Regions from separate parts of the Marinobacter sp. es.048 genome, predicted to be linked through region 1. Evidence: riboswitches for the same ligand, from Rfam matches in the RefSeq annotation. Region 1 holds a riboswitch; the other holds the start of a gene.
What was found. Region 1 has a riboswitch for cobalamin ahead of CFT65_RS02765 (ribonucleoside-diphosphate reductase subunit alpha). Riboswitches for the same ligand answer to the same signal wherever they lie in the genome.
Positions count from the first base shown of each region.

Region 1 (7,616 bases):
ATCCCTGACCGGGGCAAATTGATCCGGTGCACCATCAGCGTCGGTGTCGCCAGTCCCCATTCTGAACATGTCTCACTGGACCATGCGATTGCAACGGCCGACCACAACCTCTACCAGGCCAAGGTCCAGGGCCGAAACCAGGTCTGCATCGGGAGCACATCGGACGAGCCAGAGAAGGACTTACCGTCTGCTGAAAAGATCAGGTAACACAATCTACGTTATCGATAACTTTTGATCAGAGTGTTCAGTTGTGACTGTAATTCCGGCCTTTGCAAGGCCTGATCCACCTGATTGATCACTTTCATGGCAGACGGAAGCTCCCGCGAAACGCCAATGTGAAAAGGGATCAGGGAATTCGGAATAAAATCGACATTGCGAACTTCAAGCTTTTCCGAGTAGCCCAGTTTTCGAGCGATGAATCGGGCGTCTTCAGCGGGCAGCACCAAAAAATCTCCGGCTTTGCGTAGCATAAGAAGATGCATCATCGTATGCATGTCTCGGCCCGGCACCCGCTCCAGATAATCGGGGATATTTTCCTCTTCCCATTTGGAACCCTTCTCAACGATCACCTTCAGTCTGGACAAGTCAGAAAAGCTGGTCGCCGATTCGATCAGGCCTATGTTGGGGTTTTCAGCCGAGTAAACCAGATGGCCATAATCCTGATTGAAGAGCGGTATCGCTGAAAAGACTGCGTAGTTCTGTCGCTCCTTCGACGGATAGGTGAGAAGGCCGTCGGTGAGGCCCAGCCTGACGTTGTACTGCGCCCTCGACCAGGGCATCACCGCGCTTTGCATGGTGTAGCCGGGGATAGAACTGAACGTCAGCCGAACCAACTCAGGAAACAGGCCGCCGGCCTTGTCGCCAAGCGAGAAACTGTAAGGGGGTGATTCTTCGCCGAAAGCGAATGTCAGTTTGCTTTGTGCCATCGAGACACGCGGCAAAGCTAGGAACGCAACCAGTAAACCGAGGCACAACGGCGACGCAAATCCATACAAAAGATGTCTATTCACCAAGGCTACCTCTGGGAAACTCTCCGCTTGTTTGAGCCTGTCATCATGGCGCTTGCGAGACAATAGCCGAAGGTTACCAGCAACCTCAACGGCCACCATCCAGGTTATACGCCCTGCCCAGGGTATCAGTTCATGCAGGCTCAGGGCGCATAGCTCAGGCCGTTCGGGCGGGTCTACCACTCAAGCTGGGCTCCCGTCTGGTATTCGATTACCCGGGTTTCAAAAAAGTTCTTCTCCTTGCGCAGGTTGGCCTGCTCGTCCAGCCATGGCGAGACGTTCTTCGCGCCCGGGAACGGCTCCTCCAGACCCACGGTACGGGCACGGCGATTCGCCACGAAGCGGAACTGCTCGCTGTGGTATTCCGCGGAATAACCGAGTATCGGATCCCGCAGAATGTAGTTCGCATAGGCCTTCTCAGCGGCTTCGGATTCGTCCCACATCTCACGCACAGCCTTCGGGTCAAAGGTAATGTTCTCCTCCTCCACGATCTGGTTCACCACCTTCAGGCCAAAGGAGAAATGCATGGCCTCGTCCCGCAGAATGTACTGCAGTTGCTCACCCGTACCACGCATCAGGCCCCGGCGCTGCAGAGCGAAGATGGGGCTGAAACCGTTGTAGAACCAGGTACCCTCGAACACCGCGGCGAAAAACAGGTAGGACATGATGAATTCCTGCAGGTCGTCCTTGTTGCGCAGGCTCATGTCCGGGCGCATGGCGGCATCCAGCCGGCGGTTAGCGATCTGGATCTTACCGTTGATCGCGGGCACCACACGATAGCGGTTGTAGATCTCGCTCTGGTCCAGGTTCAGGGTTTCGATGCAGTGCTGGTAGGCCCAGGTGTGCATGGCTTCTTCATAGACCTGCCGGGCCTGGTAGATCTGTAGCTCCGGCGCACTCATCTTTTCCATCACCGCGAGCCCGATGTTGCGCATGGCAAGGATATCGGAGGTGGTGAGGTAGGCCAGCACATTCTCATAGACGTGCTTTTCCGGAGCTGTCAGCCGGTGATGATAGTCATGAACGTCCTGGGCCATGTTCACATCCAGGGGGGTCCAGTGGTTCTTGTTCGCGTTCATGAAGTACTCCCAGGCCCAGGGATACTTGAATGGCGCCAGCTGGTTGATGTCGGTTTCGCCGTTGATGACACGTTTGTCGTCGACATTCACGGGGGCCGGGGCGCCGGGATGCGCCGCCCTGGATTCAGTTTTTGGTTCGTCGTCCCAGTTGAGCATGCCTCTTACCTCTGAATTCGGTTCATCGTAGGTCGGATTAGCGAAGCGTAATCCGACTGTGTTTGGTGAATTCTGGCTCGGTTGTCGGATTACGCTTTGCTAATCCGACCTACGGGTAGCTACTGGCATGCCTCGCAGTCCGGCTCATCGATGCTGCACACTTGTGGCTGTGGTGCTGACACCGGCGCAGTTTTTTCCGCGCCGGTGGCACCCAGGGAGCGCAGGTAATAGGTGGTTTTCAGCCCACGCTCCCAGGCCAGCTGGTAGAGGGCATCAAGCTTTTTGCCGCTGGGCTCTGCCATGTACAGGTTGAGGCTCTGGGCCTGATCGAGCCATTTCTGGCGCCTTGCGGCGGCCTCCACCAGCCATCTCGCATCGATCTCGAAGGCGGTGGCGTAGCGGGCCTTCAATTCAACCGGAATACGGTCGATCTGCTGCACGGACCCGTCGAAGTATTTGAGGTCATTCACCATCACGTTGTCCCACAGGCCTTCGGCCTTGAGGTCCCGAACCAGGGAAGGATTGACCACGGTGAATTCTCCGGAGAGGTTCGATTTCACGAACAGGTTCTGATACGCCGGCTCGATGGACTGGGACACGCCCACGATGTTGGAGATGGTGGCTGTGGGCGCAATCGCCATCACATTGCTGTTCCGCATGCCGTTCTTGGCGATGAGGTCACGCACCGGCGACCAGTCCAGGCGAGCGTTGTTGTTGATGGACAGATCCCCTTCCCTGCGGTTTTCCTTCAGCAGGTCGATCGAGTCGATAGGCAGGATGCCCTGCTGCCAGAGAGAACCTTCATAAGTCTCGTAAGCACCTCGCTCACCCGCCAGCGTGGCTGAGGCGCGAATGGCGAAGTAGCTGAGCTGCTCCATGGCAAGGTCGGCAAACTCCACCGCTTCCGGGCTGGAATACGGCAGGCCCAATTGATAGAGCGCATCCTGGAACCCCATCAGGCCAAGACCGACCGGGCGATGTTTCCGGTTGGAATTGCGGGCCTGGGGCACGGCGTAGTAGTTGATGTCGATAACGTTATCGAGCATGCGCACAGCGGTGTTCACCGTTTGTTCCAGACGCTGCACATCCAGCTCGCCGTTGGCGATATGAGCCGCAAGGTTTACGGAACCCAGGTTGCACACGGCAATTTCATCGGCACTGATGTTCAGGGTGATTTCCGTGCACAGGTTGGAGCTGTGTACCACACCCCGGTGCTGCTGGGGCGAGCGCAGGTTGCAGGGGTCCTTGAAGGTAATCCAGGGGTGCCCGGTTTCGAATAGCACGGTGAGCATCTTGCGCCAGAGCTGCTTGGCCGGGATTTTCCTGAACAGCTTGATCCTGCCCTGCTCCGCCAGCGCTTCGTAATGCTCGTAGCGTTCACGGAAGGCGTTGCCGTACAGGTCGTGCAGATCCGGCGCATCGCTCGGGGAGAACAGGGTCCAGTCACGGTCTTTGCGCATGCGTTCGATCAGCAGGTCCGGCACCCAGTTGGCGGTGTTCATGTCGTGGGTGCGGCGGCGCTCGTCGCCGGTGTTCTTGCGCAGCTCCAGAAACTCTTCAATATCCAGATGCCAGCTTTCCAGGTAGGCGCATACAGCGCCTTTGCGCTTGCCACCCTGGTTCACCGCCACGGCAGTGTCGTTCACCACTTTCAGGAACGGCACTACGCCCTGGCTCTGGCCGTTGGTCCCCTTGATGTGGGAGCCGAGCGCGCGCACCGGGGTCCAGTCGTTGCCCAGGCCGCCAGCCCATTTCGACAGCATGGCGTTGTCGCGGATGGCACCGTAGATGTCTTCCAGGTCATCACCCACAGTGGTCAGGTAGCAGGAAGACAGCTGGGAATGGCGGGTGCCGCTATTAAACAACGTGGGCGTGGATGCCATGTAGTCAAAGGACGACAACAGGTTGTAGAACTCGATGGCGCGGGCATTCGGATCGTCTTCCCGCAGGGCCAGGCCCATGGCCACGCGCATAAAGAATACTTGGGGCAATTCCAGGCGAGCCTTGTTCCAGTGCAGGAAGTAACGGTCGTACAGGGTTTGCAGGCCCAGGAAGCCAAATTGCAGGTCACGCTCTGGCTTCAGCGCAGCGCCAAGGCGCTCCAGATCGAAAGCGGCCAGAGCTTCATCCAGGAGTTCATAACGGATACCGGCGTGGATGAATGATTCAAGCGCCTGTGGATAAAGCTCTGCCAGCGGCAAGTCCCGCTGCAGGTCCAGGGCCAACGCGTTTTCCAGGCGCAGCTGCTCCAGCAGCAAACGGGCGGTAACCGCGCTGTAGTCAGGCTCTCGCTCAATCCGGCTGCGCGCGGTCATCACCAGGGCGGACAGCACGTCCTCTTCGGCGATGCCGTCGTAAAGGTTGGTCAGGGCATCCTGCACCAGTGAGTCGCCGTCAATACCTTCCAGCCCGGTCGCGGCCTGTTCGACCTGGAGCTTCATCAAACCCAGATCCAGAGGCGCGGTTTCGCCGCTGGCTTTTTTCACGGTGAGGTGTGGGTGAGCTTCCACCGGCTCGTCGATCGCACGCTGGCGAGCATGCTCCTCCCGATAGAGCACATAGGCGCGGGCGACCTTCTGCTCCTCGGCCCGCATCAGGGCAAGCTCGACCTGGTCCTGGATGTCTTCAATATGCACCTTGCCGCCTGCTTTCAGGCGTCGACTGATGGCCTGAATGACCTGTTCCGTGACCCGGTGCACCGCATCGTTGATACGAGCGGAACCGGCGGCATTGTCACCCTCAACAGCGAGGAAGGCTTTGGTCACGGCGATGCTGATCTTCGACGGGTCGAAACCCACGAGGGTGCCGTTGCGTTTGATGACCTGGAGGGTTTCGGTATCGGTGAGGGAGGTTGGCCGAGGTTCGGCCAGTGCTGAGGCGGACATGTGGTGTTCTCCTGAATACGCGTTGAATTCCTTTCACCATCGCGTAGGCAGAGAAACGGAGCGCCACCGTAGGTCGGATTAGCGAAGCGTAATCCGACAAAGGCGGCCTGGCGCAAACAGAGGTGTCGGATTACGCTTCGCTAATCCGACCTACGGGTCTGGCCTGAGTCCGGTCTGCTCACCCTGAGTCGCGAAGGTGCAGTTCTTTCTCCCTGGCAGGTCTTCGGACTCAGGGGCGTGAATCGTTCGATTCGGCCTCGCTCGGCGACTTCCCGGTCTCAACCAGTGTCGTAATGCCGTGCTTGTTCCCCAATACCGCTGCGCGTCAGTTCCGGAGTCTCACCGGATTCCCGATACCAAAATGTTTGAAGTGATCACGTACTGACCGAGCTGGTTACGCACTGATCACTACATCTAGTATTTAACCAAGGATGAAAACACTATATACGGGTAGCTTTTACAGGACAAGGCACTTTCCGGTAAAACATCTGTCTGCAACGGAAACGCCCTGATAAGAGGAGAGGCACTATGGAGAAGGTCGGATACAAACGAATCTGGGGCCCGCTCCTCGTTTCTTTCATGCTCGTTACGCCCGTCGCGTCACAAGAGGCAGCCTTGACTCCCTTCTCCCAGATGCAGTCTCTCAACGATGGCTGGGAACCTCTGGAATTCCCCAAGATCGACCAGCTCAGCCGCTATGAACTGACAACCGAGGACGGTCAGCAGGTTGTGCGGGCGACCACGGAGGGCGGAGCGTCGGGCCTGATCGCACGGGTAAGACTGGAGCCCACCGGTTCTATGATTCTGCAATGGCGCTGGAAGGTCTCGAATGTATTCGAAAACGGCAATGCCCGGCAAAAGTCCGGTGACGACTATCCCGCCAGAATCTACGTTGCGTTCGAGTTTCAGCCCGAGAAGGCCGGCTTTTTCGAGCGCGCAAAACGGAAAACGGTTGAAGTATTGTTCGGCGAGTCTTTACCGGGCAACGCCCTGAACTACATCTGGGCCAATACCCTCGCAGAGGGCGAGATCGTACCCAATCCATACACCGAAAAAACCATGATGATCGCGGTGAATTCCGGATCAGAAAAGGTTGGGGAATGGGTCACTGTGGAACGGGACATCATGGCTGACTACCGGGAAGCTTTTGGCGAGGAACCACCTCCGGTGGTGGGTATTGCCATTATGTCGGATTCAGACAACACCGGGGAAAAAGCGACCGCCTGGTACGGGGATATCCGCCTCAATCCCGATTCCTGAGCCACTTGGGCTTGCTACCGATATTTTTCGGGCAAGCCCGGAATCACAAAGCTCTCTCCGAACTTTCGGATCGGGGGTACTTCACCCTTTTCAGCCAAACGGATATAGGCATCATCGAACTCTTCGCGCAGTATCGCTGCCCGGGGATTGGCAAGCGAAAACAGCCAGGTCAGATTCCTCAAACGGATCTCCGATTCACGAATTTTGTCGTCTTTGGGCATGGTCAGTGTTTCCAGAACCGGATCTCGATGGCCAAACAGGTAATGCCCGCGGCCAAGCTTGAGCATTTCCAGAGCAGCCCGATAGTTTGGTGCTTCGGTGACGTCAATCGAGCCTTCCGCCTCCAGCCAGTATAAGAGCCCTCCATAGGTGTATCCGCCAATCGTGATGACGGTCTTACCCTGTAGTTGATCAAAATGAATGAGTGGTTCGGTTCCCTCCAAATACCAGGCGCTAAGCTGGGTCGCGAGGGGAGTGACCCAGGTCTCGAGAACTTCACCGTTAAGAGCAGGAACGTTGGCGGAACCTGGCCATACGTCAATCCGACCGTTGCGCAGATACAGGTATACCCGGCTGATGGGCAAGAAGAGAAATTCCGGTTCGTAACCCGCCTCCACAACGATCTTCCGGGTAAGCTCTATAAAACTGCCAGCAGCGGTGCCATCGCTGGCCTGGTATGTAATGGGGGGGAACTCTACATAGGCAATGCGGAGAGTTTTGTCGGCGGATTCCGGCTCCGCAAAGGAGGCAGAAGTAAACAATAAAACTGCTAGCAATATCCAAAGCCGGGCGCCAACAAAACGCATAGCTGTATACCTTGGACAAGCATGGCCTGAGCAGTTTCTGAGCATGGAATCCGTATTATTGTTGACTCTGTTTAGACAAAGATTAACAGACCCGGGCAAATCTGCACTGACACCGCCCGCAAAAATCCGAACAGAACGTCAAATATAGTTAATAACCATGTACAGGCCTACACCACCCATCACCAGCATGTAAGGGAACGCCATAATCACCATCTTGCCGTAGGACAATCGAACCAGCGGCGCGATCGCAGACGTCAGCAGGAACAGGAAAGCCGCCTGGCCATTCGGGGTCGCGACACTGGGGAGATTGGTGCCGGTGTTGATGGCAACCGCCAGCTTCTGGAAATGCTCATAGCTGATAGCGCCGGCATCCAGGGCCTGCTTCACCTCACTGATGTACACGGTGGCCACGAACACGTTATC
Region 1 covers NZ_FYFA01000001.1:591,309-598,924, reverse strand. Annotated here, with positions in the region: gene CFT65_RS02780 (sensor domain-containing diguanylate cyclase) at 1-207, shown strand, start outside; gene CFT65_RS02775 (substrate-binding periplasmic protein) at 219-1,109, opposite strand; gene CFT65_RS02770 (ribonucleotide-diphosphate reductase subunit beta) at 1,184-2,242, opposite strand; gene CFT65_RS02765 (ribonucleoside-diphosphate reductase subunit alpha) at 2,362-5,127, opposite strand; cobalamin riboswitch at 5,324-5,532, opposite strand; gene CFT65_RS02760 (DUF3047 domain-containing protein) at 5,707-6,387, shown strand; gene CFT65_RS02755 (substrate-binding periplasmic protein) at 6,402-7,148, opposite strand; gene nhaB (sodium/proton antiporter NhaB) at 7,332-7,616, opposite strand, start outside.

Region 2 (7,616 bases), 300 kb from region 1:
GTTAAGCAGGGCTTCGGCCTTCGGATTCTCGATCCAGTCGGTGAAATAGCCCTTCCAGACGCTCAGAGGCTGCCGCCATTTCTGGTTTGTGGCCATGATGTCGCCGGTACAGTAGGAGTAGCCACACTCGGCCAGTCCATCGCTGACGAACTTCGCCAGCACCCGGAAGTACTCATCGTGGGCCTCTGGCACAAAGCTGTCGTCCAGGATCATGGCGTTGTCCTGGTCGGTGACCACCAGCTGCTCGTCCCGGGCCATGGAGCCAAGCGCCATGAAGCAGTAGGGAACCGGCGGTGGTCCAAATTTCTCTTCGCCCAGTTCCAGCAGACGCTGGGTAAAGCTGCGCCCGATACCGGCCATGGCACTGCCAATCATGTGGGAGTTGGCATCTTCGTTCACCATACGCACGAAGCTGTCCCGCACATCCAGGCTGATTTTCTTCAGGCCTTTGACATCCTGCTGATGGTATATGTTACTGACTAGGTAGAGGCTGCTCTGGCTCTCGTATTTCACGATATCGGAAAGCGCAATGACGCCTCGAACCTCATCCCGATCCATCACCGGAAGATGGTGCACGTTGTTGTGCAGCATGGTGAGCATGGCCTCGAATATGAACATGTTCGAGCGGATGGTGATCAAGTCTTCAGACATGATCTCGCTGATCGGGGTTTCCGAGGCCAGTGCTTCGCTGAGGGCCCGGGTACGCAGGTCGCGGTCGGTGATGATGCCCTTGAGCCGAGGTTTTTCGCCTTCCTCATCCATCAACAGCAGCGCCGAAACACCGTTTTCAGTCATGATCCGGGCGGCTTCCTGAAGCCTGACTGTGCAGGGCGCCGTCACCGGTTCGCGGGATATCAGCCGGGTGACTTTGGAGGTCATCAGTTCGTTGGACTTTTCCCGGCGGGAAACAGCCGAGCGCAGGCGGCTGCGGTCTTCAATCTCGACGAAATCGGCGAAGTTGTCGTCGTTTTCCCACAGATATTGGAAGGTGTCGTGGGGGATCTTATATAGCAGGGTGTCTTCGATGGCTTTGGCTGGAAAACGCACCTTCCTGTTCATCAGAAGGCCAAACTGGCCGAAGACCTCACCTTCACCGATCCGGTTGTAAAGCTCCCCGGTTCGCCGATAGATTTCAACGGCGCCACTGCGCACGTAAAAGAGCCAGCTACTCGGGTCACCCAGTTCCAGGACCTTGCTGCCGGCCTTGGAATACACAACCTCTATTTCGCCAACCACCCTGTCGAGCAGCTCCTCGGGCATCTCGTCAAACGGCGGATATTGTGCCATGTGATTGCGGATGTCGATGAGCTCAGCCTGCATAAAACTCCCGGTTTTGCCAAAGAAAAGTGGTTGTCAGTCATGGAATATAGCAGTGGCAGAGGCCTCCGGCCATGTCCACCTTTGATGGATTTCATTGACCGCTTAAACGGGGGTTGCTAGCCTTGGCCCACTTTTTCAGGTGTCCGTCGCATAGCGCGACGGGTGAAACGGGAAATCGGTGAGCCTGGTAACGCCAGTGCAAATCCGATGCTGCCCCCGCAACGGTAAGCAGGACAACGGCAATCTTTGCGCCACTGTGTCGCCACGACATGGGAAGGTGATTGCCCGGGAACCGAGGGTTCCGCCTGTCAGCCCGGAGACCGGCCTGGAAAAACACCCGATGTTGCGGTGGGCAACCTGGGTGGGTGATATGCCGGTTCCGCTTTCCTGACACCAGTCTACCGCCTGCCCTCATTTCCCTTTCCGCAAAAAAACCCAGATTCCCGTGCGGGTGCGCGCGGAGTGCGGAGCAAGCTTCATGTTCAGAATTCCATACCCTGTTTTACTGGCCGGCGTTTCCCTGGCCGCCCTGCCGTTGGCCGTTTCGGCCCAGTCTGCCCCAGAATTCGATGCCCTGGATCCCATTGTGGTTACCGCGACACTGGGGCCGAAAACCGTTGGTGAGAGCCTGTCTTCGGTTACCGTCGTAGACGAAGAGGACATTCAGCGACAGCAACCCATAGAATTTCGAGAACTTATCGAGTCTCAGCCGGGCGTAACGGTCTCCCAGAACGGGTCTTTCGGCAAGCAGACCGGTGTGTTCATGCGCGGTCACGCCTCCGATGCAACCGTGCTGCTTGTGGATGGGGTGAGGATCCGCTCCGCAACAGTTGGTGGCCCGGCCTGGCAATTCCTGCCACCGCAACTGGTGAACCGGGTAGAAATTGTTCGCGGTAGTCGTAGCAGTCTTTACGGTGCTGACGCCGTTGGTGGTGTTGTCCAGGCGTTCACGCTGCCGAGATCCCAGGGAAATCGTGGCTGGGTAGAGGCAGGCGCCGGGAATTTCGACAGTCAGCAGTATGGCGGCGGCTTCTCTTCGGTGACTGACCAGACCCGTGTCACGATCGGCGCCAATTACTTCCATACTGACGGTGCGCCGGTTATCGAAGACGGGGACGACAAGGGTTATGACAACACCTCCGGCGTTGCCAGTGCATCCCATACCTTTGATAACGGCGTAACAGCGGGGTTCAGTTTCCTCAGCGCGAAAGGCAATACCGAGTACGAGGGTGGCGAGGAAGATTTTCGCTTCCAGACAGCGGGTGCCAATGTTGAGGTCCCAGTCACCGCCAACTGGCGAACATCGCTCCATCTGGCAGATTCTCGCGATGAGCTGGAAGATTTCAGTGCCTTTTCCGGAGTATTCAACACCCGCACCCGCAGCTCGCGCATCGAGAACTGGCTGACCGCCGGCACCCATGAATTCGTGCTTGGTGCGGAGTATCTGGTGGATAAAGTCGAGAGCACGACCGCCTATGAGGAAAGCAGCCGGTCCAATGAGGCTTTCTTCGGGCAGGCGCTGCTGAATTTTGGCCGGACCGATGTGCACCTCAGTCTGCGTAGTGACGATAACGAAGCCTACGGAACGGAAGAGACCTGGGGCGCTGCGATTGGCTATAAGCTGGACGCACATCATCGGGTTCGAGCCAATGCCGGAACCTCGTTCAAGGCGCCTTCCTTCAACGATCTGTACTTTCCAGGCTTTGGCAATCCCGATCTTCAGCCCGAGGAAGCCACCAGCTACGAAACCGGCATCGAAGGCCGCTACGTAAACTGGTTCTGGGATCTGGCTATTTACCAGAGCGACGTTGAAGACCTTTCCCTGCCAACCCAGAACCAGGCTACAAGTGTCCCTGAAGCCCGGCTCAGAGGCGTTGAGCTGAGCACAGGCTGGCAGCAGGACGGCTGGTATCTGAAAGCTGTGGCCTCCGCTGGCGACTTCGAAGATAAGGAAGCCGGACAACAGCTGGCCCGACGGGCAGAGCGCTCCGTTCGGCTGGACCTGGACAAAGAGATCAATACCTGGAGCTTCGGGACCACGTTCCGCGCTGAGAGTCACCGGTACGAAGACCTGTTCGGTATCGGGCGCGAACGCATCCCTGGTTTCGGCGTCTGGGACCTGAGAGCGAGCAAGATTCTGGCTCGGGGCTGGCGGGCATCGCTGACCGTGGATAACGTACTGGATAATGAGTACGCCACCGCAAAACGTTTCGACAATACCGATTTCATTGCCGCCGGCCGAACCTTCATGGCCTCGGTGCGCTATGATTTCCAGCAGTAAATTCACCGATCTGAGAGGCTCCCGCCGTCCATGAGGCACCTCGGGTTCGCTGCGTTATGTGTACTGCCTCTGCTTGCGCCCTTGTTGGCGCAGGCACAGGGAATCTGTGTACGCGACGCGCTGAACCAGAAGGTATGCCTGACTGACCCCGCCCAACGCGTTGTCTCCCTTTCACCCGGCGCTACGGAACTGCTGTTTTCCGCAGGCGCCGCTGCCAAGGTGGTGGCGGTGAGCGCCTGGAGCGATTATCCCGCAGAAGCTGCGGATTTGCCGCAGGTGGGCGACAGCAATCGCCTGGACCTGGAGGCCATTGTTTCGCTGGCACCGGACCTGGTGGTGGCCTGGGTGGATGGCAATTCCCGCAGCCAACTGGAACGGCTGTCAGACCTTGGTATTTCGGTATTCTGGCTAGCCCCGCGAACGTTTGACGACATTGCCGTGGCGGTGTCGGATCTGGCGTTGCTGACGGGGTCAGCGGATCTCGGCAATGAACGGGCCGAAGCGTTTCGCGCAGAAATAGCCACGCTGAAAGCTCAGTATGCCGATACCAGGCCGGTTAAGGTGTTCTACCAGATATGGGACCAGCCACTGATGACCGTTAACCGGGAAGAGCTTATTAGCAAGGCCATAACCCTGTGCGGCGGTGTGAATGTCTTCGGCGAGCTGCCACGGTTAGTACCCCGGATCAGCCGGGAGGCGGTTCTGGAAGCCAACCCCGAAGCCATTATTACCGCCGGGTCTTCGGACGACAGGGAATGGCTGGAAGCCTGGCGCGAGTTTCCGGGCCTGGCAGCGGTAGCCGCCGACAACCTCTTCCTCGAGCCGCCGGACCTGCTGGCGCGCCCGACGCTTCGTATGGCAGACGGCGCCAGACACCTGTGCCAGACCCTGGAGCAGGCCCGTGCCAATCTCTAGCCCGTACAAACCACTCCTTATTCTGCTGCTGGCGGGCTTTCTGGCTGCTCTGGTCTCCGTCAGCATCGGCAGCACGGCCATAGGTTTTGAAGACACTCTGCGGGTGATAACCGGCAGTGGCACAGAGTTGCAGAAAACGCTGATTCTGGAGCTCCGACTGCCCCGGACACTGAGCGCGTTCGCGACCGGTGGCTTGCTGGCCGTGGCCGGGGCGCTGATGCAGGTATTGTTGCGAAATCCCCTGGCCGATCCCTACGTGTTGGGGCTCTCTGGCGGCGCCGCCGTTGGGGCGTTACTGGCTATGCTCGCCGGTGCTGCCGGTTTTCTGGTATCCGGCTCCGCCTTTGCCGGCGCCATGCTGGCCACCCTGCTGGTGTTTGGTCTGGCCCATGGCAGTGGCAGCTGGACCCCATCGCGGCTGTTACTCACCGGTGTGGTAGTTGCCGCCGGCTGGGGGGCCATCATTACCCTGATCCTCTCGATGACCCCGGCCAGCCGGTTGCCGGGTATGTTGTACTGGCTGATGGGCGATCTTTCCCACGCAGCCACTCCCTGGCCGGGCTTATTAATCCTCCTGCTCGTATGCCTGATGGTGTTTCCGCTGGGCCGGGCCCTGAACGTGTTGGCACGGGGTTCCCTGCAGGCAGCGGCCCTGGGCGTTTCGGTACGGCCCCTTGAATGGTCGATCTACCTGATGGCGAGCCTGCTGACCGCCACCGCCGTCACCATGGCCGGTTCGGTTGGTTTCGTTGGCCTGGTGGTACCGCACATGTTGCGGTTGGTACTGGGGAACGACCAGCGACTGATTCTGCCGGCATGCGCACTGGCCGGCGGAACGCTTCTCGTGCTTGCAGACACCCTGGCCCGGGTGGTGATTGCGCCAGAGCAGTTGCCGGTTGGCGTGATTACCGCGCTGATCGGCGTCCCGACCTTCCTGTACCTGCTGTATAGGAGCCGATGATGACACGCCTGACAACCGAAGCGCTGATCATCGACATTCCGGGGCGCGCCTCGGGCGTCCCCCTGAACCTGGCTATCGAACCGGGCCAGGTCTGGGGTGTGCTGGGGCCCAATGGCGTGGGTAAAACCACCTTGCTGCATACCCTGGCGGGATTGAGGGAGCCCAGAAGCGGACAACTGTTACTCGACGGAACGCCGCTGTGCGACATCCGACGCAAAACCGTCTCGCAACGGATGGGCCTGGTGTTTCAGGACCGACAGGATGGTTTTCCGGCGACCGTGCTGGAAACGGCTCTTATCGGTCGCCATCCCTGGTTGTCACCCTGGCAGATGGAGAGTGGTGAGGATCTGGCCATTGCCGAACGGGCCCTCGAAGCGCTGGACGTCATCCACCTGAAAGATCGCCTGGTGAACACCCTATCCGGCGGCGAACGCCAGCGAGTAGCCATTGCCACCCTGATGACCCAAAGCCCGGAAATCTGGCTGTTGGACGAGCCGACCAATCACCTGGATTTACAGCACCAGACTGCCGTCATGAAGCTGCTGCGAAACCAGTCAGCATCCGGTAGAGCCGTCTTCATGTGCCTCCACGACCTGAATCTGGCCGCCCGATGGTGCGACCAGATCCTCCTCCTGTACCCCGACGGCCAGGCCTGCTGGGGCCCGGCCCGCGACATGTTGGTGACCTCTGCCCTTGAGAGCCTGTTTGGCCAGCGTTTGCTATCTGCCGAACTGGATGGTTTTCCAGTGTTTGTTCCAGCCTAATCAGGCAACAGTCTCTTTTTTATTTTTCGCAAATGAACAAGAAATGTAATAAACGCCTCTCGCTCGTTAACGTATGAACGCATTGCAAAAATCGCTGTAGGAGCTACCGTGAAGGTCGACTTTTTCGGTCATGGATTCTCCCTTTTCGGATTTTCCCCATCTGTATATGACATTAAGGAAACGCCGGAGACTGATATCCGAGCCTCAGGGGAAAGGCGGTGTCAGTGGTTCGGTGCCCTGGATATCCGCTTCAGGATGATGTTTTTTGACCAACGCCTCGATTTCGTGAACCCGGGTGCGTTTGACATCAACCAGCACCAGGACTCCGCCCGCATTGATCTGCTTGTCGAATCTTTCCAGCCGTGAATTTGGAAGCCCCACGCCCACCATGCTCGACATCAGGCCACCAACACCGGCACCGGCGGCAGTGATAAATAACACGGCGCCGCCACCAATGATTAAACCAGTGGCTGGCAGCGCCATCGCGACCAATCCACACACCAGGCCGGTAGCGGCGCCCAGGGTAAGGCCTTTCTCAATTGCCGGGACAAAATCACTCTTTTGCATCAAGTTGGCTTCTGGAAGTTCTTCCATCGGAGTGCCTTCTTTGGCTACAACATGGATGTGGTGCTCCTCCACGTGTGAGACCAACAGTTCTTCCACAAGCCCATGAGTTGTCGTAATGTCTGGCATCAGAAAATATAAACGGCGCATGTTTGGCTCCCTCCAATTTGTTTTTAGCAGTACCAATGTACCGGTTTAACCATAAAGTTCGACATTTGCCGCTCTAATGGGCGCTCCCGGCCTATGATAAGAGCATAGGAGGAAGTGCCACGAGCAGCCAAGGTTGCTCTCCAGAATTCAAGAACAGTTTCGAAAAAGTGCAACTTCAATACGGGCATTAGAAAAATGATGACAGCGAGAACCGTTTTTAGGTCGAATTTATACAGCTGACCGGGCAGCTTCTGAACCGGCCCATTCCAGTAATAAGGTCCGTCATATCGGAAGCGGTGCCAGCCGAATCTCCCCCCGCAGCCGGTCGACGGTTTTCTTTTCGAACAGCTCGGTTCCTGGCTGCATGACCGTCGCTGCACTGCACGCCATGCCCTCCCGCAACGCATCCTGATCCGACGCGCCCTGTGCGAGCATGGCCACCATGCCGGCCACCATGGAGTCACCGGCCCCAACGGTGGAGATTGCCGGCACCGAAGGGACTTCTGCCTTCAAGACCCGCGAGGGCGTCACCAGCAACGCACCCTCGGCTCCGAGGGAGACGCAGACCCAGTGGACGCCCCGCGCCTGCAAAAGGCGTGCTTCCCGAATGATATCCCGCTGGTTTTGCAACGACCGCCCGACCAGGGTTTCCAGCTCGTAG
Region 2 covers NZ_FYFA01000001.1:294,848-302,463, reverse strand. Annotated here, with positions in the region: gene CFT65_RS01450 (putative nucleotidyltransferase substrate binding domain-containing protein) at 1-1,320, opposite strand, end outside; cobalamin riboswitch at 1,441-1,664, shown strand; gene CFT65_RS01445 (TonB-dependent receptor domain-containing protein) at 1,799-3,601, shown strand; gene CFT65_RS01440 (cobalamin-binding protein) at 3,632-4,516, shown strand; gene CFT65_RS01435 (FecCD family ABC transporter permease) at 4,503-5,477, shown strand; gene CFT65_RS01430 (ABC transporter ATP-binding protein) at 5,477-6,241, shown strand; gene CFT65_RS01425 (DUF1269 domain-containing protein) at 6,446-6,955, opposite strand; gene CFT65_RS01420 (1-phosphofructokinase family hexose kinase) at 7,238-7,616, opposite strand, start outside.
Region 2: another riboswitch for cobalamin. It lies ahead of CFT65_RS01445 (TonB-dependent receptor domain-containing protein); the one in region 1 lies ahead of CFT65_RS02765 (ribonucleoside-diphosphate reductase subunit alpha).